2 linked regions of the Dyadobacter chenhuakuii genome follow. Each later gene encodes a partner of the first gene's protein in a complex. Links are inferred from orthologs where the notes say so. Each region holds a gene or a part of one and is shown on either strand. Other genes may lie near its edges.

Region 1 (15,568 bases):
TCGGGCAGGTTGGTTTCATTGAATATCAAAGAAGGCGCATTTATTGAAAAAGGTCAGCTTATCGGCAAGATCAACGACCGAGAGTTACAAGCGCAATTGCAGAAAGTTGCTTACAATCAGGATCTTACTAAGAAAATTGAAGCGCGCCAGAAGAAACTTCTGAATGTGGAAGCGATTAATCTGGAAGAGTATGATGTTACTTCGAATAACATCAGGATCCTGGAAGCTGAAAAGGAAGTCCTGGAAGCGCAGCTGGAAAAAACGGAGATCAGGGCACCATTCAGTGGCCGCGTAGGATTGAAATACATTAGCGAAGGCGCATATCTGGCGCCGGGTACGCCCATCGTGACCATCGTTCAGAGCAATCCGGTAAAGGTGGATTTTACTGTCCCGGAAAAATACGCGCCTAACATCAGAGTTGGTAATGTTGTGAAGTTCAATCTCGACGGTGATGCCTCAACTTACAATGCGAAAATCCTCGCAATAGATCCAAAAGTGGAGGAAAGTTTACGAACGCTGAAAGTGCGGGCCATAGCGCCAAATCCTGCGGGGCGGTTTGTTCCGGGGATGTTTGTGAAGATCCTGGCAGACCTGGATGCCAACAAATCGGCCATGATGATCCCTACCGAAGCCATTGTGCCGGTTTTGAAAGGAAAGAAGGTTTTTGTTGTAAAAAACGGCAAAGCACAGGAAGTTATGGTTGTGACCGGATTGCGTACGGACAAAAAAATACAGATCATCGAAGGTTTGCAGCCCGGCGACTCGCTGATCACCTCCGGGATTATCGCTATCAAGCCCAATACGGCCGTGCGGGTGAACTGAGGAAGGAATCGTGAACATGTCAAAACCAATGTCAGCCGACATTAATCCCCAATTATGAGTATATCGACACTCTCTATCAAGCGACCGGTCCTGGCGATTGTCATGAACCTGCTGATCATACTGTTCGGGTTTCTTGGATATAAATTTCTGGGAATGAGGGAATTCCCTTCCATTGACCCGCCTGTGGTGTCCATCCGGACCAGTTATACGGGTGCCAATGCGGACATTATTGAATCCCAGATTACCGAACCGCTAGAAAAACAGCTGAACAGCATTGAAGGCATCAAGTCCATTAACTCCACAAGCAGCCAGGGAACCAGCCAGATAACGGTTGAATTTGACATTGGTGTGGACATGGAACGCGCGGCCAACGACGTGCGGGACAAGGTAGGCTCTGCTTCCCGGACATTGCCATTGGATATCGACGGGCCGCCAGTGGTTGCCAAGGCAGATGCCAACTCGGAACCCATCATCGTGCTGACATTCAAAAGCGATACGCGGTCGCATCTGGAAGTGAGTGACTATGCGGAAAATGTGATCGCGCAGCGTTTGCAGACTATTGAAGGCGTGAGCGAGATCCGGATCTTTGGGCAGAAAAAATACGCCATGCGGATCTGGATGGACCCGATTAAGATGGCCTCGCTCGGCATTACCACGCAGGATGTGAAGATTGCACTGGATAAGGAAAATGTAGAGCTGCCCAGTGGTAAACTGGCTGGAAATAATACGGAGCTGACTGTAAAAACAATCGGAAGGTTCAGAACTGAGGAGGATTTTAATGAGATGATTGTTAAAAACTCCGCTACACAAACCATCCATTTGAAGGACATTGGCCATGCAATACTGGGCCCGGAAAATGAGGAGACGATTTTAAGACTGGACAATGTTCCGATGATCGGCCTCGCCATTTCACCCATGCCGGGAGCTAATTATCTCAACATTGCGGAGGAAGTCAACAAGCGGATGGCGGACATCAAGCGGGAGCTTCCAAAAGACTATCAGCTTGATACGCTGATCGATAATACGATTTTCGTGGAGCGTTCGATCGAAGAAGTGGGAGAAACGCTGCTGATCGCCATTGTACTCGTTGTGATCATTATCTATCTCTTTTTCAGGGATTGGCTCATTGCATTCCGGCCTCTGATCGACATTCCGGTTTCGCTGATCGGGACGTTTTTTGTTATGTACATTATGGGTTTTTCCATCAATGTCCTAACGCTGCTGGCTATCGTGCTGGCAACCGGACTTGTAGTGGATGACGGGATTGTCGTCACGGAGAACATTTTCAAGAAGATAGAACAAGGGATGGGTCCGATTGAGGCGGCCATTAAAGGGGCTAACGAGATCATTTTTGCGGTTTTATCCACTTCTATCACGCTGGCATCGGTGTTCCTGCCGGTTATTTTCATGGAAGGTTTCGTAGGGAAGCTTTTCCGGGAGTTTGGTATCGTGATCTCTGCGGCGGTTTTGATCTCTGCATTCGTTTCGCTGACGCTCACACCCATGCTGAATGCTTACCTGGTTCGTAAAACGCACAAGAAGAGCTGGTTCTACGAGAAGACGGAGCCGTTTTTTGAGAACATTACTAATAGTTACGGCAATGCTCTGGCCCGGTTTCTGAAAATGCGCTGGGTTGCTATTCCTATTGTGGCGGTTACAGTGGGTATGATCTGGTTTTTTGGAAAAGGCCTGCAATCGGAACTGGCTCCGTTGGATGACCGTAACTGGTTCAGGATCAACATGACAACGCCGGAGGGATCTTCCTTTGAATTTACGGACCGCTATGTACAGGAAGTTAGCAACATGCTCATGGACTCCATGCCGGGCAGAAAAGGCTTGATGCTCATCACGTCCCCGGGTAACTCGGGCTTAGGCGCAGCTAATACGGGTAGTGGCAGGATTGCATTGGTTGATAAAAAAGAGCGCAAAGAATCACAGCAGGAAATTGCGGATTATATCAACCAGAAATTGAAATCAATGCCCGACGCCAAGTCGTTTGTGGTGCAGCAGCAGACTATTTCCGTGGATTCGCGGGGCGGCTTGCCGATTCAATACGTAATTCAGGCGCCGGATTTCGAAAAGTTGCGAGAGTATCTTCCCAAGTTCATGGAAGAAGCTTCAAACGACCCGACATTCGCGATTACAGATGTTAACCTAAAATTCAGTAAACCCGAAATCCAGATTGTCATCGACCGCGAAAAGGCGAAATCGCTGGGTGTGACGGTTCAGGACGTGGCGCAGACAATGCAGCTGGCTTTTGCAGGTCAGCGCTTTGGCTATTTTACGATGAACGGTCGTCAGTATCAGGTGATAGGGCAATATGACCGTGAGAACCGGGATGAGCCATTGGATCTCAAAAGCATGTTTGTAAAAACGGCAAACGGAAGCATGGTGCAGCTGGACAACATTGTAAAGGCAGAAGAGGAAAGCAGTCCTCCGCAGCTTTTTCATTACAACCGTTATATGAGTGCAACCGTACAGGCTGCCTTGGCACCCGGCAAAACGATTGGTGACGGCATTGCGGCCATGGACAGGATCAGGGATAAATTGAAAGATGAGGCCATTCAAACATCATTGAGCGGATCGTCCAGGGATTATGCCGAAAGCTCGTCGAACACCATGTTCTCCTTCTTCCTCGCGCTGATATTGATCTATTTCATTCTGGCGGGGCAGTTTGAAAGCTTTGTAGATCCGCTTATTATTATGTTTACGGTGCCGCTCGCCATCGGAGGCGCAGTGTTCTCGCTATGGTTTTTCGACCAGACATTAAACATTTTCAGCCAGATCGGAATGATCATGTTAATTGGATTGGTTACCAAGAACGGGATTCTGATTGTAGAGTTTGCGAATCAGCTAAGGGAAAAGGGCCTTGGGATACAGGAAGCCGTTCTCGAAGCAGCCACATTGCGTTTCAGGCCGATCTTAATGACCAGTCTGGCCACGATCCTGGGTGCATTGCCGATTGCGATGGCACTTGGCTCAGCAGGCAAAAGCCGGATGTCAATGGGGATTGTGATTATGGGAGGGCTGTTGTTCTCGCTCGTACTGACCTTATACGTGATCCCGGCCATTTACACATTCTTCTCAAGACCAAAGGACTTCAAGAAAATGAAAATGATCGAGCAGGTTGCCCGGGAAAGTGAAGCATTAGATCCGGTGTGATCAGGCCCTGCCCATGCTTTTTAGCATTCTTACATGCGAACCGAGCGCATTGCCGAAGTTGGCTTTGGCATTATAATCCAATCCGAATTCCTGTGCCGTTGCCTGTACAATAGGCGATAGCGCATGGTAATGTATGTGGGAAATGGATGGAAATAAATGATGCTCGATCTGATAATCAAGTCCGCCGATATACCAGGACAGGAAGCGGTTTCTTCCTGCAAAATTAGAGGTGGTCTGCAACTGATGCACGGCCCAGGCGTTCTCTACGCAACCCGAATTATCCGGCTCCGGCTGATGTACACCCTCTACAACATGCGCCATTTGGAAAACTGTGCTCAGGATCATTCCTGCCGTGCAATGCATGGCCATAAAGCCAAGAAACCATTGCCCGAAAGTGAGTGAAGTAAATGCAAGTGGAATGACGCAGATGAAAACAATGTAGGCCACTTTTGTAAAAACCAGCTTAATCAGCTCTTTCCGGGGAAAAGGCTTGGTCATGCCCGATTCTGACATTTTATTGAAAAGAGAAATTTCCTTGAAATCTTTCCAAAGGAACGACAAGGTCATCAGGCTATATAAAAAGAAGGCGTAAATGTGCTGGAAACGGTGAATTTGCTTTTGCTTTTCCTGAAATGACAAGCGCAGTAAAAATTTCCCGGTAATGTCTTCGTCTACTTCGTGAATGTTGGTAAATGTGTGATGGAGCCTGTTATGCTGCACTTCCCAGTTGTAAGCGTTGCCGCCCAGCAGATAAATGGACGCCCCGAAAATTTTGTTAAGCACATTGGAATTAGCCAATGAACCATGGATCGCATCATGCATGACCGACATGCCAACGCCTGCAACACCAAATCCCATCACGATGGCCAGCGCAAACATGGTTAAGTTAGAAAAAGCGCCAGTCAGGATCAGAGTATAAGGAATCAGATAAAGGCTAAGCATGAAAAAGGCCTTATAAATAATCTGCTTACCTCCGGATTTGCATATATTATTGGCAGAGAAATACTGATCAACCCGCTGTCGTAACGTAGGAAAAAAAGTGCTTTTGGCAGCGTTTGTAAATTTGATCTTTTGATATTGCATAAAAAGTAATCAGTATTTGGTAATCAGTTCAGTATAATTATACTTTCCTTGGGAACGTAAATAGTCTGTGATTATTAGCTTATCACAATTGTTTATTACCCTTTCAGTCAAAAATTGCGCAATAACGGAAATTTCAAAATTATATGAATGCGAAAGGCAAAAAAATAAGGCCGGTTATAAGCCGACCTTATAAAAACTGATAAATTATATGCTTACAATGCGAACTTCTCTTTGATTGCGTCGACGAAGTCAAGCTTTTCCCAAGTGAACAATTCCACTTCCACTTCTTTTTCTTCTCCGTTTGCTCCTTTGAATGATTTTTTAACAACTTCATTCTTGCGGCCCATGTGTCCATAAGCAGCAGTTTCGGAATAAATCGGGTTTCTCAATTTCAATCTCTGCTCAATTGCGTAAGGACGAAGGTCAAAAATCTCGCTGATCTTCAAAGCAATCTCGCCGTCGTTAACCGAAACTTTTGAAGTTCCGTAAGTATTAATATACAATCCGCAAGGCTCAGCCACACCGATGGCGTAGGAAACCTGCACAAGCACCTCGTCGCAAAGGCCCGACGCAACCATGTTCTTTGCAATGTGACGCGTTGCATAAGCAGCAGAACGGTCCACTTTGGAAGGATCTTTTCCAGAAAATGCACCACCGCCGTGTGCTCCTTTTCCACCATAAGTATCCACGATAATTTTACGTCCTGTAAGTCCTGTGTCCCCGTGCGGTCCACCAATGACGAACTTGCCGGTTGGATTGATATGGAAAGTAATGTCTCCTGTGAACAGTTGCTGCAATTCAGGAGTAAGCTTGCCTTTTACGCGTGGGATTACGATGTTGATCACATCTTCTTTGATCTTCGCAAGCATTGCTGCTTCTGCGTCAAAATCATCGTGTTGTGTGGAAACAACAATGGTATCGATGCGCAAAGGCACATTGTCATCGCTATATTCGATCGTCACCTGCGATTTTGCATCCGGGCGAAGATATGGGATCAGGCTTGATTCATTATTTCTGATCGCCGACATTTCTTGCAGGATCTTGTGAGCAAGGTCCAATGCCAACGGCATGTAGTTTTCAGTTTCGCGTGTGGCGTAACCAAACATCATTCCCTGGTCACCAGCGCCCTGTGCATTTGCTTTTTCTTCGAAGCTTTCGGAAGCAACCGCACGGTCAACGCCCTGGTTAATGTCTGCGCTCTGATCGTGGATAGCAGATAAAATACCGCAGGAATTGGCTTCAAACATGTATTCACTTTTCGTGTATCCGATCTTTCTGATAACCTCACGGGTTATTTTCTGAACATCCAGATAAGTATTCGTCTTCACTTCTCCTGCCAAAACCACCTGTCCGGTTGTAACCAGCGTTTCACAGGCAACCTTACTATTGGTGTCCCAGGCTAAAAAGTTGTCAATTAAAGCATCTGATATTTGATCGGCGACCTTGTCAGGATGTCCTTCAGATACGGACTCCGAGGTGAATAAGTATGGCATAAATTGAAAATGTTAATTCAGCAAAAAAATGAGCAGCTAGTGTATGGATTAGAAAACAAAATTGAATTTTTTTGGGATATTAACCAAATAAATGGGAGTTAAAAACCATCCAGAATGCACGGATTCGCGTAGTAAGGAAAGGCATTTATAAAATGAAAAGCCCGCTTCCGTCAGAAAGCAGGCTTTTCATTTTAGTGTTATTTCTCAAATCGGAACATTCACATGGCGTTCCGCGTGGTAACTGGATCTTACCAGCGGGCCGGACTCTACGTATTTAAGTCCACGTCTCAGTCCCTCTTCTCTATAATTATCGAACATTTCAGGAGTGATCCATTCGATCACTTCATGGTGCATTTTGGTAGGTTGCAGATATTGTCCCAAAGTAAGGATATCCAGGCCGTTTGCAGCCAGATCGTCCATGGCTTTGTGTACTTCGTCCTGTGTTTCGCCAAGCCCAAGCATTATGCCTGATTTTGTGCGCTGACCGAAGGCTTTGGTTCGTCTGATCTGTTCCAGGCTTCTTACATACTTGGCCTGCGGGCGTACCGCACGGTATAAACGTTCCACCGTTTCCATATTGTGCGAAACCACTTCCTGGCCTGCCTCAATCATGTGGATCAACGCATCCCAATTGTTTTTTACGTCGGGAATCAATGTTTCAATGGTCGTTTCGGGCGTATTTTCTTTCACCTGTCTTACCGTCTGATACCAGATTTCTGCGCCCCGGTCTTTTAATTCGTCACGGTTTACAGAAGTAAGCACCGCGTGTTTAACCTGCATCAGCTTTATGGCTTCTGCCACGCGTCTTGGCTCGTCCGTATCATATTCGTTAGGCCGGCCAGTTGCTACGGCGCAAAAACTGCAGCTTCTCGTACAAACATTACCCAGGATCATAAAGGTCGCCGTTCCGGCGCCCCAGCATTCGCCCATATTCGGGCAGCTTCCGCTTTCGCAGATCGTATGTAGTTTATAATTATCAACCAGTTGCCTTACTTTCCTGAATTCAGGTCCGGCTGGCAGCTTCACCCTCAACCAATCTGGTCTTTTCTTGCGCTCTGAGGGAATAACAGGTAATTCAATCATATTTAATCGTAATCTCTGACAACCCGGTTTGTGAAAACCAAAACCATCAATTGCTAATATATTATCGTTTTTTGCTTCCGAAATAAAGGGTCAGGTAACCCGAAGTGAAGAAGCTTCTATTCTCGGCAAATGCCATGATCTGCACTTTTCTGGTAAATGCTTCCGCGATGAAACCAATTTCAACGCCGGTCACATTTTCGCGAAAAGCGCTTAATTCAAAGCTCATTGCGGTTTTTACGTGTAATCCGGGGACAATTTTAGTTTGACCAAAACCCTGAAAGAAGCTTCCTGCTCCCACAATCCCGGTCGTTTGCGTGCTTCCGGCATGTTTCACAGGATCAAAAGGCTCCGTAACAACACGTCCGTCGGAACTCTGAAACTGGACCATATAAGGCTTTTCCAACCCGAGTGACGGTCCTGCTGCAACGATCCCGCTGATTGAAATACCTTCATCGTCTTGCCTGCTGAACAATGTCAGCTCCCGTCCGTATTCCGGTCTTAATACAAATAAATAGTTCTGCTTACCATAAACCAGTCTTGCGCCGGTCACAAAATCCTGCTGAGAAAGCTCTTTGGGATGCTTTACATTCACGAGCTCAACTGCAAGATATCTGTATTGATTTTTGCCGAATAACTTGGAACCCAGGGCCGATGACTGCCTGAAAACCGCACCGCCCAAAATGCCGGAGTTGGTGTTGGTAGTGATCCCAAAAGATGTAAAAGATTTATAGCTCTCCTCACTGTCCTCTACCTTTGCCCGCCGTTGCGCATATATATCTGTTGAAAGTGCAAACAGAATAGATACTGATAGTAAAAATTTTACACGCATCATATATTTAGATCTAGATCGCTGTTACAATTGAAGTGTTGTATGAACAGTGAAAGTACAAAATTATAGTGTAAAGCCGCGGAATATCGCCTCCACATTAACGGTTTTTTGTACATTTATGTTCTTTAAACCGGAAAAGAAATAAAAAAGCCTGCCAGCCTTCCCGCGCTTCCGGGATTTGCAGGAACTAATTTTTTGTTAATCTTCTTTTAATCAGAGCCTTTTGTCCGAAGTTATCTATCAAAGCGCAATCAGCATCGTCGCCTCTTTGATGCGTGTTGCGGCTTTATTTAATCAAAAAATCAAGCTTGGTGTTGCCGGACGTGACGGGTTGCTGGATGAGCTTGAAAATTCGTTTCAAAAGCAGGTGAACGGGCGCTCCGTTGCATGGTTTCACGCGGCTTCGCTGGGTGAATTTGAACAAGGCCGACCCGTTATCGAAGCATTTAAAGCACAGTTTCCCGACCATTTCATTTTGCTGACATTCTTCTCTCCGTCGGGTTATGAAGTGAGAAAAAACTATAACGGGGCAGATTATATATGTTACCTGCCCTGGGATACGGCGGCGAATGCAAAACGTTTTGTGAAAATTGTGCAGCCCGGCTTTGCGTTTTTTATCAAATATGAATTTTGGTATAACTATCTCCGCGAACTGAAAAAAAGCGGCGCACGCATTATTTCCTTCTCAACAATCTTCCGGCCGGATCAGATTTTCTTCAAAAGACAAGGCGGCTTTTTCAAAAAGATGCTCGGTTATTTTGATCACATTTTTGTACAAAATAAACAATCGCTCACATTGCTGCATGGCATAGGCGTGCAACAATGCAGCCTGGCAGGAGATACGCGCTTTGACCGGGTGTCCGCGATTGCAGCTCATGTTAAAGATCTTCCCGAAGTTGCTGTCTTTCGTGATAATAGGCCTTGCTTGATTGTAGGATCTGCATGGGCTGCTGATATGCAGGTGCTTATCCCTGTTTTAAATCACTTTAAAGGAGTTTTAAAAGCAATCATAGCACCGCACGAAATCCATGCGGACGAGATCGGGCAGTGGCGTAAGGAAATGAGCGGTAAGACAATATTGTACTCCGAGCTTTCTCCAAACGTCAATGCCAAAGAATATGATTATCTGGTGATTAATAATATTGGAATGTTATCTTCATTATACCAATATGGAGATATGGCCTACATTGGCGGGGCGTTTGGTTCAGGGTTGCACAATATCCTGGAAGCGGCCACTTTCGGCGTTCCTATTGTTTTTGGAAACAAAAAATATCACAAGTTTCAGGAGGCGGTTGACCTGATCAGCAGGAAAGGTGCTGTTGCCGTTGCAGATAAAGAGGAACTGATCGGCATTATTGATCAATGGGTTAAGGCGCAGGAAATCCGGAAGCAAGCTGGAAGTGTCAATAAAAATTACATTGCGGAAGGCGTAGGATCCACCGATATCATCCTGAATGAAGTGAAAAAAATGAAAGGCTGATTCCATGCATAGTAAGCATTAAACCAGCCCTTTATATTATTTCAGGAAAACTCCTTAGCAATCAGATGCTCAAACAAATGCGCCTGCGTGCCCAGCAACCTGGCTTTTGCTCCCAATTTAGAAATGTGGATCGAAAGCGAGTTTTTGAAATCAGAAAGGCAATATTTATTGATCGCCTGCTCAATCGGGTTTGAAATAAACGGTCCTGCTTCTGCCAGCAATCCTCCTACTATAATGACTTCGGGATTGAAAAGGTGAACGGCTGTTGCCAAACCTTTGCCCAGCTCGGTGCCTACCGTGCTAAGCAAGTCAATCGAAAATTCGTCGCCCGCATGCACGGCTTCAATGATGTGGGAAGTGTCCAGCAGATCGAGGTTGTTATTGACGATCTGTGATAGAATAGTCGCTTTTCCACCATTAATGCCGTCCTTGGCTCTTCTGATTAATGCAATCGCGGATGTGATTGTATCCAGGCAGCCGATTTTTCCGCAATGACATAAAAGTCCGTCGGGTTTTACCTGAATGTGGCCCAGCTCGCCAGCGAAACCGGATGCGCCGTTGAAAACTTCGCCGTTGATGATAATGCCCAATCCCACACCCCAGTCAATGTTGATGGTCAGGACCTGAGATTTTTCTCTTGCAAAACCAAAGCGGTGCTCTCCGATCGTGGTTGCTTTTGTATCATTAAAAAGGCAGACCGGCAGCTTGAAATGTTTCTTCAGATGGGAAACCAGCGGAACCCCGGGAGGCGTCAGGTTAAGATAAGTCAGGTTGATTCCCTGGGAGGAATTGATAAGGCCTGGCATGGAAACGCCTATGCCCCATAACTTGCTGACATTGATATTGTTGGATTTAAGAAAATCGTCGCTTGCTTCAAAAAGTTGTTCGAGGAAGGTAGAAGAATCGTCGAGGCGGATATCAACTTTTCGCTTTAAAATAAGTTGGTTATGTAAGTCGAAAATAACGAGTTGCGTATCATGGCGGTTAATGTCCATAATAAGCGTCAGATATTTTTTCGAATTCAGTCCGTATAATACCGGCGGCCTGCCTGCGCGTGCCGGACCTGTTCCGGTTTCAATAATCCAACCTTCACGGATGAGCTCATTCACGATGCCGGTTGCCGAGGGAATGCTGGCATGGAACAAACGTGCCATTTTGTTGATCGAAGTGTCACCGGATTGATACAAATGAAGCAACAAGTTACTTCTGATACGGTTTTTACGAATATCAATAACCGAATTCGGTTCTTCTACAACTAAGTCCATTATGCGGAGTGTAAAGGTATTTTGTATAAGGATTCTTAAATTTTTTATGATTAACGGTTACTAATGTATGCAAAAACCGCTAAAAGAGGCGAAATATTAAAAAATATTATTATCCATAATGACAGGCGGCAAATAAAAAACCGGGTCGACCAAAAAACTACTTAAATTTATTTGGCGATTTTGCCGTGTCTGACGGTATTATGTGAAACTCAGATTAAATTCGCTATTTGCAAAAAAAGACGGAATGGAATTAGTTAAAGGTTTGGTTTTGCGGTCAACTGGTTCGTGGTATGATGTGCGGGACAGTCGCGACGGTCATATCTGGCAATGCAGGTTGAAAGGAAAGTTTAAAGCGCTTGGATTGAAAGTGACCAATCCGATCGCTGTTGGCGATAATGTGCGGTTTGAGGAGGAAGATGAAACGCAGAATTTTGGCATCATCCACGAGATCATGCCCCGTGAAAATTACGTGGTACGACGCTCCGTGCACAAAACAGCACATGCGCATTTGATCGCTGCGAATGTTGATCAGGCGATTTTAATAGCCACATTGGTTTTTCCAAGAACTTCTCTGGGATTTATAGATCGCTTTCTCGTTGCTATTGAGTCGTTCCGGATTCCCGGCGTATTAATTTTCAACAAGCAGGATCTTCTGAATGATGATATGAAGGAATTTCAGGCCGAGCTGATGGAACTTTACGAAAGCCTCGGATATACTTGCATGGCCACCACAGCGGTAAGCGAGGAAGGACTGGAAGAATTTGCCGCGTTATTAGGCGGAAAGGTTTCGCTGCTTTCGGGTCATTCGGGCGTGGGCAAATCCACATTGGTCAATGCAATAGCGCCGGACCTGGACATCAAAACGCAGGAGGTTTCGACCTTTGCGAATAAGGGCGTTCATACGACAACTTTCGCCGAAATGTTCGAGCTGGAACCCGGCACATTTATCATTGATTCACCCGGAATTAAGGAACTGGGGCTTTCGGATATGAAGGCGGAGGAAATCAGTCATTACTTTCCGGAAATGCGCGAACTGCTGAACCAATGCCGGTTTAACAATTGTCAGCATATCAACGAGCCCGGATGTGCAGTGAAAGATGCAGTTTCGGAAGGCCGCATCGCTATTAGCCGATACGAAAGTTATTTAAGCATGGTGGGTGGGCAGGATAACCGAAAGTAATATGAAAAATGTCGAGCACATTGGCATTGCGGTCGAGGAGCTGGAAGCTGCCGAAAGATTGTTTTCGAGTTTGCTAAATGCCCAGCCCTACAAGCGCGAAACTGTCGCTTCCGAAGGTGTTCTGACTTCTTTCTTCCAGGTTAATCAAACCAAAATAGAGCTCCTGCAATCCACAGATCCCGAAGGCGTAATTGCGCGGTTTATAGAAAAGAAAGGAGAAGGCGTTCATCACGTCGCGTTCGAAGTTGACGACATTGTTTTGGAAATGGAGCGGCTAAAAAAAGAGGGTTTCGCCTTGTTAAGCGAAACCCCCAAACCCGGAGCAGATAATAAGCTCGTATGTTTTTTACATCCTAAAACTACAAATGGCATGCTGATCGAGCTTTGCCAGGAAATCAAGCCCTGATCCGTTACATTAGAACGGCAGCCCGACGGCAATATTCAGGATCAGGTTTTCCCGTCTCCACGCTTTGCTTCGGAAATTAACCTCGTTGAAAACCCAGGGATTTTTATAGGTAACTTCGCCTTCCGGTGTTTGAGAGGCAATTTCTTTGGTATACCAAGGCTTTCTGAATGGCGTAGCAATGTCTAATCTGAAAATCAGATAAGAGAAATCGAGTCGTAAACCAATCCCGCCGCCAACGGCGATTTGTTTCAAGAAGTCGCTGCTGATAAGCGCGCTGGAATCGTATCTTGCTCTTTCAGGACTACCGAATGACCAGATATTACCTGCGTCCATAAACACTGCTCCATTGATGATGTTGGTAAATTTCAGCCGAAGCTCGGAGTTGAACTCCATTCTTATATCTGCAAAATTCTGGTAACCAATTAAAGCAATTGTTGCTGTATCAGGTGTATAAGCGCCTGGCCCGAGCGCACGTGCACGGAAAGCCCTTATACCTGTGCTACCACCGCCAAAATACTGTTTGAATTGCGGCGTAGCCATATCTTTGGAATTGCCATACGGTTTAATTGCTCCTAACAAAAGCCGGTTAGCCCACTTGATTCCAGGTGTTATGGTGCGATAGTACCTGATGTCACCATCCAGCTTGACATATTGAAAGACAGGAACTTTCAAGAATTCTTTCGCATATATTTTCGCCGTATCATCCTTTGAATGTTTAGCTAAAAGGCTTAGCAGGTTACCACCGTAATCAATCCCACCTGTAAATGCGAATTGATTTCTTCCGAAGGGTTTAGGTTGCGGGCGATAAGATATGGTATAATTAGATCCTGCAATAAAATACTTTTGTTCGACCAAGTTCATTAACCTTTCGAAATCAATCGGATTTGTGTTGGGACTAAAGCCGATGGCTGCCAACTTTTCAGAATTAACCTTCCTGGGTTGAATATAGTTAATCGAAATCGGGGTTAATGTGTGTACAACCTCTGAATTTTTGCTCCAAATGTATGACCAGTCACCACGAATAGAGGTGGTTGTATAAAGTCCGCGTTGTACCCGGTTTTCATAATTTACTGAAAGCACAGTTTTAGGTAACGCTTGGCTTTTCTCCGGCCGTATTCTAACGAAAGGAATAATAAATCGTGGGAACGATAAGTCTGCACCTATACCGTAGCGAACGTATTCATTGCCAATCCGGTTAGGATTTGCTTCCCGGTTTCCTCCCAGTTGCACGTCAAATCCGAAAAATGCCTTTATAGCCAACATTTCCGCTCCTTTGAATGTATTTCTATTCCGCCAGGCCACATCCAGCTGGGAACCGCCCAGGTTGTTCGACTTCGTACTGGCGCTAATGGTCGTTTGCAATGCCTTTTTCTTCAATGGTTCCAAATCATAACGCACATCCAGCAATGCTGAATCGGATCTGGGGACAAGGTCGAATTGGTTTTTTACAAATTTGAAGTTTTGCAGGTTGACCAATCGTTGCAGGGATACATTATGCATTGTATTGGTATACATATTCCCTCTCCGGAAACCGATGGCGTCATAAAAGATTCGTTTTTTGTATAAATTCCCCGGGTCTTTGATGTTTAGCCCGCGGCGACGAGGTTCAGGAGCGGCTGTTGTGTCAGCGAGGAGACTTTCCTGGCTTCCTGTGTTAACATAAATTTTGTTTATAAAATATTGTTTCAACGACGTCTGCGCTGTTTGCGGTTTTACTTCCAGGAAGATGTTAACCTGCTGCGGTGCCAGTGTAGAATCCCTTTTTCCAATGGTGGAATCAACCTTGATGATCAGATAATCCGGGTTGAAGAAATAATAGCCCTTTCCTTTTAATTCCAGGTCAATCCGGCTTCTTTCTGTGGAGATCACCTCCAAACGAGGCGGTTCGCCTTTTTTCAAAAGGGTTTTTTGTTTGGCGATGATAAGATCACGGTTGAACAGCGAACTGTCCCGGACCACATAATTGATCTCATTCATTACATAACGAGGCATCACATAAGCGTCAAACTCGTAAATGGCCGTCCTGCGTTTTTCTTTCTTGCTTGGCACCAGCTTGCCGGTTGCCTTGGAGCGATAGTAGGCTTCATTATCCAGGTGAGAAACCATATTGGCTGCATTAATGTCGGCAACGCGCTGCGTAGCAAATTTGGGCTGCTCTCCAAGTTTGTTGCGAAACCAGCTGCGTAAGCCACCTTCATCTTTCGGTTCACCGATAAAATACCACCACCACACTTTCCAAGGGAAACCCAATAGCGTTTTATTAGGCGGCGGTTTCACAATTGCTTCCAGCTCTGATGCTATCCCCATAACACTGGGTTTAGTGATGGTATCCGCTTGCACCTTCACTTTACTACCTACATAGAGACTTTGGCCTTCGGGAATGTACTTATTCACTGAACAGCTGCTCAGTGTCACCAGAAGAACCAATATGCCTAATACACTATTTCTCATTTTTTTGCCTTTGGAAAAATTCACGCAGCAGGTCGTAATCTGCCGTTACAATAAAACTAACCCCCGTTTCAATAATGAAACCTTCCAAAATGGATTGATATTGGTTTTTTCGGAACGCCCGGAATAAGTAGCGGCCGTCTCTCGTGATCGCATAATCGAGCGCAATGTTGTCGAAAACCTCATTGGAAGCAGCGGAATTGCTCTGGCTTTCAATTTCAAAGTTTTTACCAACTGAAATTTTAAGGCGGTCATTTAGGAATGCTTTGCTCAAACCGAGGTTTAGGTCGGTGCGTGCGCCGGTTGTCTGGTCAGCC
Region 2 (15,567 bases), 530 kb from region 1 along the record:
CGGGGAACGTTACAAGATCAATTCCGTGCATTTTGAAGTGCTGCCGCCTTCTGGCTCCGCGGATTCTGCTTATGCACGAAAAGACACCGTCAATTTTCGGGGGATCAATTATACTTTTTCTGATAAAAGGTTTGCAACCCGGATTTTAGACAGCAAAATCCAGGTCAGGCCGGGCGCTATTTACAGCCAGCAAAAAGAACGCGATACGCAGCAGCAACTCTCCCTGACAGACCAATTCCGCTTTGTGAATTACACCTACACGCTTGATTCTACCGGAACTGGCGTTAACAGTTACTTTAAAGTGATTCCGCTCGAAAAATATCAGATTTCCACTGACATTGGCTTGAATGTGATCCAGCTGCAAGGGGCACCGGGGCCGTTTGCCAACCTATCTTATAAGATCCGCAATGTTTTCAACGGACTCGAAAACTTCGAAGCCAACCTCCGCGGCGGGATCGAGCTTGTTCCCGGATTTTTGGGCAACAGCTCAATTTATCGCAGCGAGGAAATTGGATTAAACACCTCCTTAACCTTTCCAAGACTGCTTACGCCCGGGAGTTTGCTGCAAAAGCAAACCGCAGGCTACAACCCGAGAACTCAGGTTGGATTTGGTTACAATTACATCAACCGCCCGGAATACACGCGGACGAATGTGAAAGTGGCAATGACCTATTCCTGGCAGCCGACGAGCAAAACATTGTTCAACCTATCGCTCGTTGACCTCAACATTCTCAACACTCAAAACACACGTGCAGATTTCCAGGCGTTGCTCAAAGACCTGCAAAACCAGGGAAACAACCTTTATACCAGTTTCAGAAGGTCGTTTGTATCTGATATCAATTTCAACTTCACTTACAACACCAATGCACTGATAGGACCTCAGAAAGATGCACATTACTTCCGCGTGGCAGTGGAATCGGGCGGAACGTCGCTCAATATTCTTCCCAAACAGGAAAATCTGATCAAAACCGTGTTTGGTGACAGCCTTCAATTTTATAAATATCTGCGTTGGAATGCGGATTATCGCCGTTATTGGGCAACCGGCAGACGTTCAGCCTTTGTGGCAAGGGTTAATGCGGGCGGCATTTACAGTTATGGCGACAACAAAGTCCCGCCTTATGAAAAATATTTCTTTGCCGGCGGCTCCAATAGTCTTCGCGCATGGCTTCCGCGCCGCTTAGGACCGGGCCGTTCAGTTCCCAAGAAAACACCAACCGGCCTGACCATTGAATCGCCGGGTGAATTTTTGTTGGAAGCCAATCTGGAATGGAGGGGTTATCTGGCCAAGTTCTTCGGTGATCTCAATTATGCGGTGTTTTTGGATGCGGGAAATGTCTGGAACCTGGGAGGCGACGCAACCGAGTTACAAAAACTGGAAGCAGATAAATTTTTAAAAGACATTGCCATCGGAACCGGCTTCGGGATCCGTTATGACCTTTCCTTTTTCATCCTCCGCTTCGATTTCGGGATCAAGGTCTATGACCCTGCATTGCAGCGGTTTGTGTTGGATGAACTACAATTCAACAAGCTTTTTAAACGTACGCAATCCAATTTCCTGAACATTAACCTCGGCGTCGGATATCCTTTTTAAGGTTTTTTATGACTGCTGCTTAGTATGACAGTTTGTCAGTTTTTACCAGATTCTTTCTATATTTGTAATCCCGAAACTTCAAATCGGCAGTCCTATGCCGTGAGTTTCTTTTGAAAATTTGTTAAATCCCTTCCATGGAAAATAGAATTGCAGAGACTTTGAAAATATTGACTGAGGAGGACAAAGTTGCCTGTGAGACAGTCCGTATTTCCGAAAATGAGCCGGCTTTTAACAAAAAATTACTTTTCATTGAAAGTTACGGCTGCCAGATGAATTTCGCAGACAGCGAGATTGTGGCCTCCGTCATGCGTGAGGCGGGTTTTGCAACCACTTCCGACGTTGATAATGCAGATCTGATATTTTTAAACACCTGCGCCATCCGCGACAATGCCGAGCAGCGCGTCAGGACGAGATTAAGGCAACTTAATGTTATAAAAAAGAAAAAGCCGGGCACATTAATCGGTGTGCTGGGTTGTATGGCAGAACGCCTCAAAGCGAAATTGCTGGAAGAGGAAAAGATGGTTGACATTGTCACCGGACCCGACGCATACCGCGATCTGCCCAGATTAGTGGAAGAAGCGGAGACGGGCCAGAAAGGTGTGAACGTATTTTTGTCAAGAGAAGAAACCTACGCCGACATTTCCCCTATCCGGCTGAATTCTAATGGCGTAACTGCATTGGTCTCCATTATGCGCGGCTGTGACAATATGTGCAGTTTTTGCGTAGTGCCTATGACGCGTGGCCGGGAGCGTAGCCGTGATCCTTTCTCGATTGTAAAAGAGGCGCAGGATCTTTTTGATGATGGTTATAAGGAAGTTACGTTGCTGGGCCAGAATGTGGACAGCTATAAATGGCAGGCGCCAAACAGCGTCACCGCCATCTCCACCAATGTTGATAATGGCACATTGGAAACCCAGGTGAACTTCGCACAATTGCTGGAAATGGTGGCGCAGATCAGCCCGGAATTGCGGGTCAGGTTCAGCACTTCGCACCCGAAAGACATTACGGATGAAGTGCTTCATACCATTAAAAAGTACGACAACATTTGCAAATACATTCACCTTCCGGCGCAGCATGGCAACAGCCGCGTGCTGGAAATGATGAACCGGACTTACAACCGCGAATGGTATCTCGAAAGAATCGACAGCATCCGCCGGATTTTGGGTGATGAATGTGCCATTTCCCATGATATGATCGCCGGTTTTTGTTCGGAGACGGAAGAAGAGCACCAGGATTCACTTTCGCTGCTGGAATATGTGCGGTTTGACTTCGGCTATATGTTTGCCTATTCCGAACGTCCGGGAACATTGGCTGCCAAGAAATACGCGGATGACATTCCGGCGGACATTAAGCAGCGGCGGCTTGCGGAAATTATTGATATACAACAAAGGATTTCCCTGGAACGCAACCAGAAACTGATCGGCACCGTGCAGAAAGTGCTGGTTGAAAACACTTCCAAGCGGTCTGTAAATGACTTTACAGGACGCAGTGACCAAAATAAAAGAGTCATATTCCCCCGCGAAAATTTCAAAGTAGGCGATTATGTCGACGTTTTAATTACAGACACGACCGCTGCGACGCTTCGCGGTTACGCGGTTGAAAAAGTACCCGTTTCATGAATCCAGCTGAAATACAAGCAATAAAGAACCGTTTTGGAATAATAGGGACTTCCCCGGGACTGAATCACGCGATCAACGTTGGTGTGCAGGTTGCCGCCACAGATCTCACCGTGCTCATCACCGGCGAAAGCGGCAGCGGAAAGGAGTCTTTTTCCAAAATTATCCACAGCCTCAGTTCCCGCAAACACGGGCCTTTCATCGCCATCAACTGCGGTGCCATTCCCGAAGGAACCATTGATTCAGAGCTTTTCGGGCACGAAAAAGGTGCATTTACGGGTGCATTGGATTCAAGAAAAGGATATTTTGAAACAACGAATACCGGGACCATTTTCCTGGATGAGGTTGGGGAAATGCCCCTGGGCACGCAGGCGAGGCTTTTACGTGTTTTGGAAAACGGGGAATATATCCGGGTAGGATCTTCCAAAGTTCTGAAAACCAATGTGCGTGTTGTAGCAGCGACCAACGTGAATCTGCTGGATGCCGTGAACAATGGAAAATTTCGTGAAGATCTTTACTATCGCTTAAATACAGTCCCCATTTACGTTCCGCCTTTACGGGATCGTGGTGAGGATATATTGTTGCTATTCAGGAAGTTCACCAATGATTTCTCGGAAAGATACAGGACAAAACCCGTGCGATTGGATTCGGAAGCACGTGACTTGCTGATGCAATATGCGTTTCCCGGCAACATTCGTCAGCTCAAAAATATAGCCGAGCAGATCACGATCCTGGAAACTGATAAAGAACTGCCGATTTCTCGCGAAACATTAAATAATTACCTGAATCCCGTCCAGCCAGCAGGAAGAAAAGCGCTGATTACCTTACGTTCCGGTGAAGATCCGGCGGGCAGCTCGTTCTCTGAAAGGGAATTGCTGTATAAGGTCCTTTTTGATATGCGCAGGGACATGACAGAGCTTAAAAAGCTGGTCCGTAATGTTCTGGAAAATGAAAAGTACGGAGGCGAAATCCTGAAAGACCATCAGGAATTGTTCAGCTCATTGAACACGGCTGATCCCGCAACACATTCGCACACGCCTACCCTTGAACCCGCACGCCTGCTTTCACCAGTCCCTTCGCGGACGGTTGATCTGGACAGATATTCAGACGAAAGAAGTGAAATTGAAGACGTTATGCACGTCACGGCTGAGGAAGAATCCTTATCGCTCGAAGACAAGGAAAAGGAAATGATCATCAAGGCATTACGGAAGAATAATAACAAACGAAAATACGCTGCAAGTGCATTGGGCATCTCGGAACGGACGTTATACAGGAAAATTAAGCAGTATGACATTGAAGAATAGAATAAAAAGCATTTGTACAATGCGCGTTTCGATGAATACCAAAAGGTTGCTAACCCTCTTTTTTGTCCTGCATTGCTCCGTTTTCATGTCGGGCTGTGGCGTTTATTCTTTTACCGGGACCAATTTGTCTCCGGATATCAAGACATTCAGCGTGCTTAATTTCACGATGGGAACTGCGGGTGGACCGTCGGATCTGCCACAAAGACTTACGGAGGAATTGAAAGAATATTTCCAGCGAAACACGAGCTTGATCAGTCAGCCTGGTGGCGGCGACCTGGTTCTGGAAGGTTCTATTACAGGTTACGACGTGCTCGCGGCCGCTCCTACCGCGAATGACCAGGCCGGTTTGAACCGTTTGAATGTCACCGTTCAGGTGCGTTACACCAATGCAAAAGACGAAACCAAGAATTTTGACCAATCTTTCACTTACTATGCCGACTTTCCTCAGGATCAAACGCTTAACCAAAATGAAGCGCGGCTTCTGCCTACTATCCGCGAAAATTTAGTTCAGCAGATCTTTAATAAATCTGCCGCAGACTGGTAGTAGATTATCGTTTTGTCTAACTTCAATTTTTATTTCAACTTTCAAGGCCCATATGTCCATCATTGAAAAGGAAGCTTTCAGCAATCTGGTCAAACATCCTCATGCAGCAGGCACGGAGGTGATCGAAGCGCTCGAAGCGACGATAAAGGCATTTCCTTATTGCCAGATTTCCTATTCTTTATTGGCGAAGGCATCCAGTGTTGCCGGAACGGAGAAATTAGACGAAACCCGTCCGCGTGCGGCGGCTTACGCACTGAGCCGGGTTGCATTACAGCAGCTTGTAGAAAGTGACACGGAGCGTTACGACGCAACGGTTAACATTGAAGAAGTGATCGAGGCACAGGAAAAATCGGTCCCGCAGAACGGTGAAGATATCCTGATCAGCCTGGTGGAGCAAGAGACGGTAAGCTTACAAAACATTGTTTCCGAAGAGCAGAAAAGGCAGCAGCAGATTATCCAGGGTTTTATGAAAAAGAACCCGCGTATCATTCGTCAGGATAACAATCTGGAACCTGTTGCTGTTGATGTCAGCGGGCGCGTTGCAGAGTCGGGCGCGGGAAGCATTGAAACCGAAGCTTTTGCAAAAATATTGGTACGACAAGGCAAAATTGAAAAGGCAATTGACCTGTATCAAAAATTGATCTTGAAAAAACCAGAAAAAAGGAATTACTTTGCGAAAAAATTAAGCGAGTTGTATAGGTTGTAAAAAATCACACATTCACTCATTCTATCATTCAAAATTAAGAAAAGGCATGTATTTGGGTTTAATTATCTTGGTTGCGATCATCGCTGTTTTGTTGATCCTGGTTGTATTGGTACAGAATTCAAAAGGAGGAGGACTTTCCAGCGAGTTTAGCGGAGCAGGAACCACCCAAATGTTCGGTGTTAAAAAGACAACCGATTTATTGGAACAAATCACCTGGGGACTTGCAGGCGCCGTTATCCTGATTTCCCTTGCTTCATACATTATCGTTGGCGGAACCGCACAAACTGGCGGCATTAACAGTGTCAATGTGGATAAGGCTCAGAATACGGTAATTCCTGGCGGAAACATTGCTCCTGCACCAGCTCCTGGCGCGGCGGCTCCTGCGGGAGGCGAAGCAACGACGCCGGCTGCTACACCAGCAGCACCAGCGGACAGCTCAAAATAAGATATTTAAGTTATTAAAAAAGGCTCATGAGTTGCATCATGAGCCTTTTTTGTGTTCGGGCATTTAATTAAGCAATGTTCATTTGCTTCAAGATCAGCTTCTTGGCCACAGGCAAAAGCGCCTCATGCAAAGGATAATCGTATTTTGATTCAACAATATAGGTGGCAGGATTAGGCAGGGATTTGTTCTTTTTGGTAAGATCAACTTTGATCTGAGAAACCGTATTCCCTAAACCAATTCGGACGGTATCCACAAAAGTCGTTTTGAGATAACGCTCTTTCATTTCGTTATAAAGCGCCAGCTGATATTCAAACACACTTACAAGCGGCTGGAATGTGTGTAAAAAGAGAAGATAACCCTCTTCCAGCCTTAGCGGTACAATGCCCACCGGCGAAATTTTAATGTTCTCCCCCACTTCACTGAAACGCTCGGCGCCATGCTCCAAAGCACGCGAGAAACGCGGAATGGCAAAGTCCAGGATATAGTTCAGTTCTTCGAGATAAGGATCGTCGTGATGTGTTTCTTCGTATTCCAGTTTCCAAGTCTGCAAATTGACGCCTGTCACGTTCTTTGGGAAAGACGTTTTGATCTCCCTTTTGGTGGCGCGGATGTGGATGCAGGAATCAAAATGAAATTGCAGATCTGGCAGATGCGGGTGGAGCTTATGCTGTGTAAACTGGCTGTCGATATGCTGTAAATAGGCCTGCAGCACATATTTTTTGTACTCAAAATCAAAAATTCCTTCTGTTAACCAGTTCTTTTGGAGGTTTTTCATGGGATTCGAAATTTGTTGCCGATAAAATTTAAGCATTTTCACTCGCTAAACAATTCTTATGCCGTGCATGACATTATAATTGCTTCTAATAATTATATAACGGCAAGGTTCGGTACAAATTTGTCACACTTGCCGGAAAAAATGTCAGCCGGAACTCGCTGGCATAGATTGTGCTTACTTGTTTCAGTCAAATCTATTACTGACAATCAAAAAACAAACGTTTAATATTTATGTCAACTTTAGCAGAAATACAAGTGAACGTACAACCTCTGGCTGATCGTGTTCTTGTAGAACCAGCCCCAGCCGAAGAAAAAACAGCATTTGGTATCATTATCCCTGATACTGCAAAGGAAAAGCCTCAACGTGGAACTGTTGTAGCAGTGGGCCCGGGTAAAAAAGACGAGCCGATGACCGTTAAGGTAGGTGACACCGTATTATACGGAAAATATTCAGGTACTGAATTGGCGTATGAAGGCAAAGATGTGCTGATCATGCGTGAGTCTGACATTTATGCCATCATTGGTTAATTGTTATCAAGTCCTATTCAATAAGTTTAATCAAGAAAATCAAAACGATTAATTAGTATGTCTAAGAAAATTTTCTTCGATACCGAAGCTCGTGATAAAATTAAGCGCGGTGTTGATACATTGGCTGACGCCGTTAAAGTAACATTAGGACCACGTGGTCGTAACGTAGTTATCGATAAGAAATTCGGATCGCCTAGCATCACAAAAGATGGTGTGACGGTTGCAAAAGAAATCGATCTGAAAGACCCTATCGAAAACATGGGTGCTCAGTTGGTGAAAGAAGTTGCTTCTAAAACTGCTGATTCTGCAGGTGATGGTACAACAACTGCAACTGTTTTGGCTCAGGCTATCTATTCAATCGGTGTTAAAAACGTAGCTGCGGGTGCAAATCCAATGGATTTGAAACGCGGTATCGATAAAGCCGTTGCTGTCATCACTAAAAATCTTGAAGGACAGAAAAAAGTAATTTCTACTTCAAAAGAAATCGCTCAGGTTGCAACAATCTCTGCTAACCATGACGAAGAAATCGGTCAGATGATTGCTGAGGCGATGGAAAAAGTAGGAAAAGAAGGTGTTATCACTGTTGAAGAAGCACGCGGAACAGAAACAGAAGTTAAAACTGTGGAAGGTATGCAGTTTGACCGTGGTTACCTGTCTCCATACTTCGTAACAAACACTGAGAAAATGGAAGCTGATCTTGAGCGTCCATATATCTTGATTTCTGAGAAGAAAGTTTCTTCAATGAAAGAATTGCTTCCAGTTCTTGAAGCAGTTGCACAAACTGGCCGTCCTTTGCTTATTTTGGCAGAAGATGTTGACGGAGAAGCACTTGCTACATTGGTAGTAAACAAAATTCGTGGCGCCTTGAAAGTGGCTGCTGTAAAAGCTCCTGGTTTCGGTGACCGTCGTAAGGCAATGCTTGAAGACATCGCAGTAATCACCGGAGGACAAGTGATCAGCGAAGAACGTGGTTTCAAATTGGAAAACGTTACTTTGGATTATCTTGGAACTTGCGAAAAAGCAATTATCGACAAAGACAACACAACTTTGGTAAATGGTGCAGGTAACTCTGAAGATATTCAGGGCCGTGTAAACCAGATCAAAGCGCAGATCGAAAATACAACTTCTGATTACGATCGCGAAAAACTTCAGGAACGCCTTGCTAAATTGTCAGGTGGTGTAGCTATCCTTTACATCGGAGCTGCAACTGAGGTTGAAATGAAAGAGAAAAAAGACCGCGTTGACGATGCATTGCACGCAACTCGTGCTGCTGTTGAAGAAGGCATCGTAGCTGGTGGTGGTGTGGCTTACATCCGCGCAACTGCTGCTTTGGAAGGCATGACAGGCAACAACGAAGACGAAACAACGGGTATCAATATCATCCGCGTAGCTTTGGAAGCTCCTTTAAGAACAATCGTTTCTAACTCAGGCCAGGAGCCATCCGTAGTTGTTGCGAAAGTGAAAGAAGGAACCGGCGCTTACGGTTACAATGCGAAGGACAATGTTTACACAGACCTTTTGGAAGCTGGTATCATTGACCCGAAAAAAGTATCTCGTCTTGCGCTTGAAAACGCAGCATCTATCGCAGGTCTGTTGTTGACAACAGAATGTGTGATTGCTGACGAGCCAGAAGAAGCTCCTGCTGGTGGCGGTCACAGCCACGGCGGCGGAATGGGCGGAATGATGTAATATCATTTTGTTCAGACTGAACATTATAATGCAAAAAATAGCCGTCCGGAAATTCCGGACGGCTATTTGCTTTTACAACATTTATGAAAAACTTCTTCGTTTAGACGAATCAGTTTCAATTAAGTCACACATTTATATAAAAATATTTTTACGGCTGCATAAAACCATCCTGCATCACCAGTCTTCTATCCGCCATAGCAGCCAGATCTTCGTTATGCGTAACGATTACAAATGTTTGTCCGAACTCGTCCCGCAACTTGAAGAACAACTGGTGGAGTTCCAATGCATTATGCGAATCGAGGTTACCGCTCGGTTCATCCGCGAGCACGATGGACGGTTTGTTTAACAGTGCTCTCGCAACTGCAACACGCTGCTGCTCACCACCGGAAAGTTGTGAGGGCAAATGATTGGCCCTATCCTTCAAACCAAGCATTTCCAGCAATTCTTTTCCTCTTTCCAGAATATCTTTTTCATTCATCGAACCATTGATATAGCCCGGCATGCACGCATTTTCTAATGCAGTAAACTCGGCAAGCAGGTTATGAAATTGGAAAATGAAGCCTATTTTTTCGTTGCGGAAACGTGCGAGGTCTTTGTCTTTTTGTGTAAAAACATTTACGTCTTCGATAAAAACAGAACCTTGCTCCGGCCGGTCTAATGTTCCCAGGATGTGCAGAAAAGTACTTTTGCCTGCACCGGATGGCCCTACAATAGCCACCACTTCGCCTTGCTCCACTTCCAGATCAATCCCCTTCAACACTTGTAAGGAACCATATGTGCGCCTGATCCCGCTCGCCCGCAGTAAATTCATATTATGGAGAAGATAATTGGACTGAAACCTACGCCCGTTTTGATTAATTCCTTAATTTGCCGTGAAAATACCAATTTACTTTTATACTCATGAATATTCACGAATATCAAGGCAAAAGCGTTCTTAAAAAATACGGTGTGCGTATTCAGGAAGGGCTCGTAGCCGACACTCCGGACAAGGCAGTAGAAGTTGCGCGTGAGCTTAGCCAGCAGACTGGTACCAAATGGTATGTTGTTAAATCTCAGATCCACGCAGGTGGACGTGGAAAAGGCCGCATCGTTGGAACAGAACAACGTGGCGTTGCCCTTGCGAAATCTGTTGAAGATGTACGCACCATATCCAACAATATTCTGGGAAAAGTCCTGGTTACACACCAGACTGGCCCTGATGGCAAGCGTGTTAACAAAGTGCTTATTGCCGAAGACGTGTACTATCCAGGACCAAGCGAGCCGAAAGAATACTATCTTTCGATCCTCCTTGACCGTGGACGCAACTGCAATGTAATCATGGCCAGCACCGAAGGCGGGATGGACATTGAAGAAGTTGCTGAGCACACGCCTGAGAAGATCATGAAAGAGTGGATTGATCCAAAAGTAGGTTTGCAGCCATTCCAGGCGCGTAAAGTTGCTTTTGCTTTGGGCCTTGAAGGTGATGCTTTCAAAGAAATGGTGAAATTCATCACTTCGCTTTACAAAGCATACATTGAAAGTGATTCAGCGATGTTTGAAATCAACCCGGTTTTGAAAACATCTGACAATAAAATCCTTGCCGTTGATGCAAAAGTTGATTTGGATGACAATGCACTATATCGTCACCCGGAATTGGCTGAAATGCGTGACACAAACGAGGAAGATCCTTTGGAAGTTGAAGCAGGCGCAAACAACCTGAACTATGTGAAACTGGACGGAAACGTGGGTTGCATGGTAAATGGTGCTGGTCTTGCTATGGCTACAATGGACCTTATCAAGCTTTCAGGCGGCGAGCCTGCGAACTTCCTGGATGTTGGGGGTGGCGCAAACGCACGCACCGTAGAAGCAGGTTTCCGTATCATTCTAAAAGACCCGAACGTAAAAGCAATCCTGATCAACATCTTTGGTGGAATCGTTCGTTGCGACCGCGTTGCTGCTGGTGTTGTGGAAGCTTACAAAGCCATCGGCGAAATTCCGGTTCCCATCATCGTTCGTCTGCAAGGAACAAACGCAGAAGAAGGAGCTCGGATTATTAATGAGTCTGGACTTAAGGTTTCTTCGGCTATTGAGTTTAAAGAAGCAGCTGCTAAGGTTTCAGAGGTTCTGGCCGAGCTGGGAGTTTAAGAAGACTTGCAGTAAAGTTATATTTGACCTGTCACCTGAGCGGAGTCACTTACACTGTCACCCTGAGCGGAGCCGAAAGGGGGCGTTATCACCTAGGTAGTAACGCCCCTTCGACTCCGCTCAGGGTGACAGGCGTTTATGAGCTTTGTTGAGACTGACAATCTTATAAAACCCATACTTTTGCATATGAACGAAGCAGGATTTGACAAGGAGAAAGTTATTAACTACTGGATCAGAAGTTCGGACGATGACTTTGAAACAATGATGGCAATGCTGGACAGCAAACGCTACGCATGGAGCTTATTCGTAGGACATTTAATGATAGAGAAGCTTTTGAAAGCACTTTTTGTTAAGGTCAACAATGAATTTCCACCATTTACGCATAACTTGTTAAGAATTGCTGAAAAAAGTAATATTGAACTAGATGAGAAAAGGAAGTTGTTTCTTGTATCAGTGACTGCTTTTAATATCAATAGCAGATATGACGACTACAAAATGAGTTTCCAAAAAACCTGCACACCGGAATTTACTGGCAACTGGATTGAGCAACTAAAAGAATATAGACAATGGATCAAGGACTTAATCAAACATTAGAGCGCTTTGTTTCTACCGTCTCTAAGAATCAACCAGGCCTAGTTGCGGCTTATTTGTTCGGATCTTATGCCAGGAACAATTCCCGCTCAGAAAGCGATATTGACATTGCCTTGGTAATTGAGCACTTGCCGGAAGCCGAGAGATTTGATACGCAAGTAAGGCTCATGATGTTGGCTTCTCAATTTGATTCCAGAATCGAGCCGCATCCAATATCAAAGCAGGATATGCTTTCATTAAATAATCCTTTTGCAGCTGAGATAAGGAAAACAGGCATTAAATTGAACCACTCAGCCTAGCAACACCCACAACACCATCACCACCAAAAAACTCACCAACCCCTGCAATCCAGTAAGAATCGTATGCGTTCGATAAGTATCCCTCGCTGAAATCCCCGTAAACTGCGAAACGACCCAGAACCAGGCGTCGTTGGTGTGGGATACGACCATGGCACCGCTTCCTACTGCCATGACAACTAATGTGATTTGAATGGGTGTAACGAAGCCTAATGATGCTAGCAATGGTGCCAGAATGCTGGTTGTCAGCACCATCGCGGATGTAGTTGAGCCTTGTGCTGTTTTGAAGAAGGCGGCGATGAGGAAGGTGATTACCAGGAGATAGGCGCCAGACATTTCGTTGTGGAGCAGCCATTCGCTGACCATGTCTTTTAATGTTGTTTCTTTTAAGATCGCGCCGAAGGCTCCGCCTGCTCCTACCAGCACCAAAGTTGTTCCGCAATGTTCTATTCCACTTTTGAAACAGGCCATCATTCTTTCCGAGGCGTATTCCGGGAAAAGGGAGTAGCTGAAAAAGATGGCGATAAGGAAGGAAACCAGCGGACTGCCGAAAAAGCCCAGCCATTTTATCCAGGTTTCCGGGAAATCGAGAATCCTTGCAAATGAGGCTAGGGTAATGAGGATAATGGGCAAAAGAATTGGCATGAATGCTTTCCACGCAGGAGGCAGTCGGCTTTCGTGAATGATGATGGGTGGCTCGACGGCTGAGTTTTCTGTGATTTCTACATTTTTTGCAAATTTTCCCGCGAACCAGGTCGAAAGGAAAAGGCTGGGAATGGAAACGACCAGGCCTATCAATATGACTAATCCCACAGAATCCGCAATGCCGAGGTTTCCTGCTGCGGATAACGGGCCGGGCGTTGGCGGAACAAGTGTATGCGTCGCAAAAAGACCGCCTGACAATGATAATGCGATGGTTCCCAGCGGCTTTCCGGTTCGTTTGGCAACAATCTGATTCAGCTTATGCAGGATAATAAAACCCGAATCACAAAAGACTGGAATCCCGACGATTCCACCAATCACTGCCATTGCAAATGCAGGGCGCTTTTCACCGAACAACTTTAATATCACATCTGCCACCTTAATCGCAGCACCGGATTTGTCCAAAATTGCACCGATCACACAGCCCAAAATGACCATTAACCCGATTTTCGACATCAATTCCCCGAAACCCTTTCCAATCGTTTCGGCCAGCTTGTCGATGGGCAGACCGGCGAAGATGCCCACGCCGATTGCAGCTAACAGCAAGCCAACCAGCGGGTGCATTTTTAGCACCGTAGAACTCAATACAATGAAGACAACGGCCGCAAGAACAATTAATATGATCATCGGAGGTCTGGATTTACAGCATTTTCATGACAGCCTCATCCCCCATTACCGCGTTGGCCGGCCGGGGATGCGCCGCATTGAAAACTTCCAGATCTTTCTGTTCCAGCAGTTTGGAAGGTGTTTCGTCAATTTTACCTTGTGAATCGGTGACGGCTTTCAAATCCAGCCCAAGCTGTTTCGCCATAAAGGTGTACATCGCATTCCGCTTGGAAGGGCCATAATCGTGCTTTTCGTCAGGTAAATGCACGTTTTCGACCAGATCTTTCTTGCCGTATAATCCGTAAATGCTCTGAATGAAAGGAAATTCGACTTCCGGCGTATTCTTGGTCCAGTCGCCGCCGTCAGACACGAGCAGCATGGGCCTCGGGGCGGTTAGGGAAGCTATTTCAACATTATTGGTCTGGTAATCGCCCTTTTTATGAATGGGAAGGCCGCTTTCACAAACGCATCCGCCAAAGAAGTAAGATGAGACCATCACGACGGGTGCAGTGACCTTAACGCGGTCGTCCAGTGCAGCCAAAAGGAAAGTTTGCGTTCCCCCACCCGACTCGCCTGTTACAGCAATCCTTTCCGGATCAACGCCGGGTTGCGCCATTAAAAAATCCAGTGCTCTTACTGCATTGATCGTTTGAAGTTTAAGGGCTTTGGGCATTTTATGTTCGCAATATTTGGAGTCACCCTGCCCTACCATATCCAGAACAAACACAACAGCACCCATGCGTGCGAGCGTTGCGCAACGTTTTTGCGTTTGTTCCCTAAACCTGCCATGCGGATTTTCACCGTGTCCATGGGGACAAAGAATGCCTGCGTAGGCTTGCTGCTTTTTTAATGGTTTGTACAAATTCCCGGTCACGTAAATCCCTGGCATGCTTTCGAAAGCCACATTCTCGATGGAGTAACCGTCCATTTCTTTTTTACTGTGAATGATCGGTTTTGAGGTCGGCTTGGCGGGCATAGTCTGCAAATTCATCCCTTCACGGATCTGCTTTCGGATGGCTGCTGCGCGCGTTTCCCATTCAAGTTTCGTTTTGACGGCATGTTTTTCCAGAAATTCCTTTCCCTGCGCTTCTGTAAAATAAGCGCCCTGGCATAACTCTGCCTGCTGCGCAAACAATGTGGCAGACATACAAAAAGCACTTAACATGCACATTAAAACAACTTTCATAACCCAGCGGAAAGAGATTGAACGGATTTTATTACGAAAGAGGAAAACCAGCGGTGCTTACTGTTTAAATCACCTCAGGGAATGGCCACCCTGATGTATTCCTTCAAAATGTGCGCTTCAAGTTTCCTGACCATCCCTTTGTACTCCCCGTCTATCTGGAAATGTGCTTCTTTGTCGGGGCATTCGATGGTGGCCTTCTCAACGGAAATCACGCGCATAATCTCGGGATTGAAGTCGGTGCTGCCTGCCAGGATCTTCGCGGTTTCTATGAAGTCCAGTTTTTTGGCAATAACGAGTTCGAAAAAACCATCCGACATATCGCCGGTAGGGTTAATGGTAACGCCAGTCCCGTATTTCTGCGCATTGGCGATAATCACAATAAGCGCTTCGGTTTCAATCACTTCATTGGCTGTTGTAATTTTTACCAAAAAGTTTTCATGCTCGCTTAATGTTTTCAGCATTTCACGTGCGTAACCCAGTTTTCCGCGCGTATCACTGCTCTCATAATTTTTTACCAGCAATGCATTCAATCCGATGTCGCTTAAATGCAGACTGATTTCATTATTGATACAAACCGCATCAATACCAATGATCTTATCCCCAAAAGCCACCTCAACTGCCTCAGCAATAGACCCGGTAACCCCGAAATCCATAGCTAGCCCGTTGGCCGAGCCCACCGGGATAATGCCCATCACCACATTAGAACCCTGGACTGCTTCGGCCGTCTGCGAAATAGTGCCGTCGCCACCCGCAACCAGCACACGTTCAGGCTTAATGTTGATGACCATTTCCCGGATCGTTTCCAGATCATGCTCGCCGGTTGTTGTATAGATACGCAAATCATAACCTTTTGCCGCTGCCATCT

Evidence for each region.
Region 2: the proteins of metK (region 1) and groL are in contact, whole or in part, in a cryo-EM structure (PDB 8P4O), measured with the Escherichia coli proteins. The link is inferred for Dyadobacter chenhuakuii from one-to-one orthologs.

What each region holds. Positions count from the first base shown.
Region 1 is NZ_CP098805.1:5,131,228-5,146,795, forward strand. Bases 4,421-7,325 are described here. They hold metK (methionine adenosyltransferase), read right to left. Parts: upstream 6,561-7,325; coding sequence 5,280-6,560; downstream 4,421-5,279. Other genes in these bases: NFI80_RS21445 (fatty acid desaturase family protein), read right to left, coding at 4,421-4,926; lipA (lipoyl synthase), read right to left, coding at 6,765-7,325. Also shown: NFI80_RS21435 (efflux RND transporter periplasmic adaptor subunit), read left to right, coding at 1-822; NFI80_RS21440 (efflux RND transporter permease subunit), read left to right, coding at 877-3,984; more of NFI80_RS21445, read right to left, coding at 3,985-4,420; more of lipA, read right to left, coding at 7,326-7,643; NFI80_RS21460 (hypothetical protein), read right to left, coding at 7,705-8,475; NFI80_RS21465 (3-deoxy-D-manno-octulosonic acid transferase), read left to right, coding at 8,696-9,952; NFI80_RS21470 (ROK family transcriptional regulator), read right to left, coding at 9,994-11,217; rsgA (ribosome small subunit-dependent GTPase A), read left to right, coding at 11,462-12,397; mce (methylmalonyl-CoA epimerase), read left to right, coding at 12,399-12,803; translocation and assembly module lipoprotein TamL, read right to left, coding at 12,813-15,254; NFI80_RS21490 (translocation/assembly module TamB domain-containing protein), read right to left, coding at 15,244-15,568. UniProt on the Escherichia coli protein: Catalyzes the formation of S-adenosylmethionine (AdoMet) from methionine and ATP.
Region 2 is NZ_CP098805.1:5,655,931-5,671,497, reverse strand. What follows is about bases 6,978-9,881. They hold groL (chaperonin GroEL), read left to right. Parts: upstream 6,978-7,565; coding sequence 7,566-9,197; downstream 9,198-9,881. Other genes in these bases: NFI80_RS23780 (ABC transporter ATP-binding protein), read right to left, coding at 9,346-9,881; NFI80_RS23790 (co-chaperone GroES), read left to right, coding at 7,212-7,508; NFI80_RS23795 (hypothetical protein), read right to left, coding at 6,978-6,981. Outside these bases: translocation and assembly module lipoprotein TamL, read left to right, coding at 1-1,591; tRNA (N6-isopentenyl adenosine(37)-C2)-methylthiotransferase MiaB, read left to right, coding at 1,726-3,210; NFI80_RS23815 (sigma-54 interaction domain-containing protein), read left to right, coding at 3,207-4,511; NFI80_RS23810 (LptE family protein), read left to right, coding at 4,501-5,055; NFI80_RS23805 (DUF8458 domain-containing protein), read left to right, coding at 5,108-5,761; preprotein translocase subunit SecG, read left to right, coding at 5,808-6,206; more of NFI80_RS23795, read right to left, coding at 6,274-6,977; more of NFI80_RS23780, read right to left, coding at 9,882-10,008; sucC (ADP-forming succinate--CoA ligase subunit beta), read left to right, coding at 10,098-11,321; NFI80_RS23770 (HEPN domain-containing protein), read left to right, coding at 11,508-11,915; NFI80_RS23765 (nucleotidyltransferase domain-containing protein), read left to right, coding at 11,888-12,211; NFI80_RS23760 (GntP family permease), read right to left, coding at 12,203-13,537; NFI80_RS23755 (alpha/beta hydrolase family protein), read right to left, coding at 13,551-14,663; NFI80_RS23750 (diacylglycerol/lipid kinase family protein), read right to left, coding at 14,777-15,567.